One region of the Trichocoleus sp. DQ-A3 genome, then DNA from elsewhere that is predicted to be linked to it. Evidence: riboswitches for the same ligand, from Rfam matches in the RefSeq annotation. Region 1 holds a riboswitch; the other holds the start of a gene.
What was found. Region 1 has a riboswitch for cobalamin ahead of NDI44_RS13155 (sirohydrochlorin chelatase). Riboswitches for the same ligand answer to the same signal wherever they lie in the genome.
Positions count from the first base shown of each region.

Region 2: it holds a riboswitch for cobalamin, as region 1 does, so the genes downstream of both, NDI44_RS07835 (HupE/UreJ family protein) here and NDI44_RS13155 (sirohydrochlorin chelatase) in region 1, are expected to answer to the same signal.

Region 1 covers NZ_JAMPKC010000006.1:265,377-267,580, forward strand. Annotated here, with positions in the region: gene NDI44_RS13155 (sirohydrochlorin chelatase) at 1-847, opposite strand, end outside; cobalamin riboswitch at 890-1,025, opposite strand; gene NDI44_RS13160 (hypothetical protein) at 1,323-2,039, opposite strand.
Region 2 covers NZ_JAMPKC010000003.1:319,542-321,745, reverse strand. Annotated here, with positions in the region: gene NDI44_RS07840 (M56 family metallopeptidase) at 1-153, shown strand, start outside; gene NDI44_RS07835 (HupE/UreJ family protein) at 251-913, opposite strand; cobalamin riboswitch at 935-1,085, opposite strand; gene NDI44_RS07830 (hypothetical protein) at 1,181-1,306, shown strand; gene NDI44_RS07825 (ABC transporter ATP-binding protein) at 1,319-2,204, opposite strand, start outside.

The sequences.
Region 1 (2,204 bases):
TTTCGCAATTCATTTGCACTTGCCCCAACTGCGTCTCAATTTCTCGTTCTCTTAATACAGACAACAACTGAGGGTGAATGCCCATTTCTGGTAGGCAAGTCATGGAAATATCCGGGTATTGCTCCTGTTGTTGCGCCGTGATGTCGAAAATCTTTTTAACTAAGACTCCGGTAAATAGGAAGTACGGCAGGACGATAATGCGTTTTGGCTCGTAGAGTCTAGCACGGCGGAACCCTTCTTCTAGGCGAGGATGGGTAATGCCGATAAAGCAAGTTTCAACGGTGGCGTAGCCGCTACCTTCCCACAGAATCCGGGCAAGCTTATAAACATCGCTGTTCGCATCAGGATCGCTGGAACCCCGACCGACAAAGAGCAGAACCGTTTCTGAGCGATTGTACTGGGGTTGGTCTAATTCCGAAAGACGCGATCGCCACAAATCCAAAATCCCTGGCGTAATCCCAAAATGACGCCCATAGTAAAACTTCACCTGGGGATGTCTAACCCTTGCCCGGTCTAACTCATTCGTAACATCAAACTTATTGTGTCGAGCTGCAAATAGCAAAATCGGCAATACAGAGAGTTCCGTGTAACCCTCTTCTACACAGCGATCCACCCCCTCCTGTATCGTGGGGGTAGTGAGTTCTAGAAAACAAGGTAAAACAGGACGCGACGGGTCTAACGCTTGATACGCATCGGCAAAATCTAGAAGACTCTGCCGTCCATCCTCATCTTTGGTGCCATGACCAACCATCAACAACGGACGACGCAAAGGTAGCGGCGGCAATTGAATCGACTGGGGAGTAGGGGATTGCAGTCCCATCAGATCGGTTGAATTTATACTAGGCATCAATTTGATTGCTCCTTTCCCGTGCAAGGCAGGAAGTTAGACTGTATGAAGGTAGTACTAAGTAGGCATTCTGGCTTCCGAGAGTCACCTCGTTTACAGCTGCCGCACAGCCCCGGATTTGCACCGGCGTTTCCCCACGTTGTTACCCTTTACGTGTGCCTTGATATCTTAGCCGATCCGGTCGCAGCTCAAAATCCAGGGGGAGGGGGTATTCCCAAGACTCTCCAGATGCCAGTTTTTGATGCCCCATCAAAACTGAAGGAAAATTTTCCCCACTTTATCGAGTATCATTCGCAAGTTTGGCGATCGATCGAGCAACTCTAGAATTGATTGACCGTTTGTGGCTTTTTTACAAAAGCGGGATGCTCCCGTTTTTTGTAGCTTATAGAACCTTATCAATCCAAACCATTGCTGACTGTATAAAGATAAAGATAACCCCATACCTAGAAGTCTGATAAAAAATACAAATTATCCATTACAAAATACCGCCCTGAGTGCGACGACGTACAGCCAGTGCTAACCCGGCAAAAACTAAGGAATTCATGCTTGAAGGCTCAGGTGTAGATACGGGTGCAACGTTTAACTTTACTCGACGCCCTGTTTGCAGCGAGAGAGAAATTTTTGACGAGGTTGATGAAGAATACACTTGCCAGCTGTTCAACTCTTTAGGCGGCGTAGTGAATTGCACCAACATTTCCCAATTGCTGTCAAGCGAACCAATGGCTAAACCATCAGTGCAACAAACCCCCCAGCTCTGATTTGAAGTAAAGACAGTGCCAGTGGAATTTGCAGTTGCCTCACCTAAATCGTCTACAATTTTTAATTCTGCCGTATCTCCCAACAAGTTAAAGCTCATTTTAGCCGCTCCACCTGTTGGATTACCCGGCTTAGAATGAACGATGAACAGTGATAGACCATCAATAGCATCTACAAAAAAAAGGTGAGATTGCTTAGCGGTTAAACTCAGGACTGGGTTACTAAAGGATGAATTATAACCTTTGCTATACTGGTAGTAATTGGCTGCTGTTTTATTTGTGCTAAAAGCTTCAACAAACCCCAAAATATTACTATCAAAGTCACCCAAACCCGGTTTAGATTCTTGCGACACCTTAAGCATCGTGGTGGCTTCGGAGCGCTGGGCAAAGAATGGAACAAACAGCGCGATCGCTACCAACATCAAAAGCTTTTTCATAACTTGTTATTTTGTAGATGCTTTGCTCACTAAAACCAGAATACGTTTATTTAAATAAAGTTATAATAAAGTCAAATTAATAAAATTGTGAATTTAATAATTTTTACATCTTTATTTCAGGGAAAATACGAATTGACTTTAAAAGAAATATCGGTTCTTCGGAAA
Region 2 (2,204 bases), on a different contig from region 1:
GCGTTCAGTGCCATGACCCCTCGAAATCGTTTAGAGGAGAGAATCGAAGCGCTTTTGGCACCATCAGAGGAGTCAGCTTCACCCAGCTTATGGCTTTGGCATTGGATACTACTAGGGTTTCTGCCGCTAGTAACCGTGCCGTTTCACACTTAAATTTTGGTGTTGCACAATCAGGATAATTTCCTTTCAAATTTCGCGCAAAGACGCAAAGTTTTTGTTAGCGTCTTTGCACCTTTGCGCGAGATTATCATTAACCGAGGACGGAATTACTCAAGAAAACCACTCCAATCGAGCAGATAGCCAAACCGGCGAATCGCTGCCAGGGTAACGGTTGAGTGGCAGATTTCCGGCTCACTGCATTGCCAAGCAGCATGGCAACCAAGGCAACGCCATATTGAATGAAAGTGAAACCCAGAAGGTAAGCAACAAGCGGCGTCATACCAGCACCGACGATTGCCTCGCCATAAGCATAGCCGTGAAATAAACCAGCAAGCGCTCCCAGCGCTATAAGAACCATCCAGTTTGGTTTGTTTGGCGTTAGCAGCAGCGCCCCAAAGACAATCACGGAACCGGCGATCGCTATCTCATCTGCCGGTAAATCTAGATTGAGTAAATGAATCCCAGTTCCCGCCAAGGCTGCCAATACAAACCCGACTGGGATGAACGCGCCCCGCACTTGCCCAACCGCCAGTAGCCCAATCGCCACCACAAACGCAAAATGATCCAGTCCAATTAAGGGATGGGCTAGTCCTGAAAAGAACCCTTCAAATAAATTAGACGGCGTCTTGCCACCCATTGGATGGTGAGCGATCGCCCGCTGGGCGCATAGGAAAGTGCTAATTAAAACCAAAAATACAATTACTGTTCGGCTTTGCATCAGATTTAAGAAAGCAAAGCGTCTATCTTTAGACATAATTCTGTACCTCGCAGATTTCGCAAATCAATTTCTCTCGGCGGGTATTCTGGCTGAGAGACCAAAACGACGGATCTCATTACAGCTGCGGGACAGCGACGGTTTTACACCGAACTTTCCCCGTTACCTCTGGTGGCTGCTCCCCACCAGAACCGATTGAGTAGGGCAATCATATCACTTCAGTGCTGGCATTTTAAAAAGTATGGGTAAAATGAACCTCAAACAGATGACTCCAAGAGCCGCTTTATTTGAGGAGGAATCGGAAAAATGTGCGTTAATTGTCTGCTGGGTTCGGCTTTAATGTTCTTTACACCCAGGGTTTCCGAAGTACCATCCAACCCGACGAATCAAATTGCATTACCTCAAGAAACTCAAATAGCGATCGCTGCTTGAGTGCCACTAAAATTAGCTGAGGATTTCCTTTAGCTCGTGCTGGTTCCAAAGTGAACGGTAAAGTCCAGGTTGTTGCAAAAGTTCGGCATGAGTCCCAGACTGCACAATTTGACCTCGATCCATCACAAAAATGCGATCGGCAGTTGCAGCCGCAGACAATTGGTGAGAGATAAAAATAACCGTTTTGCGCTGGATGCCTTCCGAAAGATTATTCAAAATGGCTGTGGCAGTTTGATTATCAACGCTGGAGAGAGCATCATCCAAAATCAGAATCGGGGAATCCATCAGTAAAGCACGGGCGAGAGCCGTCCGTTGTCGCTGTCCCCCTGAGAGGGTAATGCCGCGCTCACCCACAACGGTTTCGTATTGCTGGGGAAAATTGAGAATTTCCGGGTGAATTTGCGCTTGCTTGGCAGCATTAATAATCTCTGTCTGTTCGCTCAGAGGATTGCCGTAGCGAATGTTGTTTTTGATGGTGGTACTAAACAGAAAGCTGTCTTGCGGGACATAAGCGATCGCTCCGCGCAAATCGGGCAATTTGATCTGCGTAATATCATTGCCATCTACGAACAAACTATCGCTTGGAATATCCACTAATCGCGGCAAGGCATTGGCAAGTGTCGATTTTCCGGAGCCAATTGGTCCCACAATCGCCACGGTTTCCCCTGGTTCAATCGTAAAGCTAACATTCTTAAGCGCGGGAGTTTCGGCTCCCGGAAACGTATAACTGAGTTGACGGGCTGTTAATTTACCGCTTACTTTTTCAACGGGTAATGCGAGTGCATTCGGAGAATCTTTAATTTTGGCTTCTGCCATCAGAATTGACTCAATGCGGTCGATACTCACCTCACCTCGTTGGTAGGCAGTAATCGTAAAACCCAGTAGAGCAGTGGGGAAA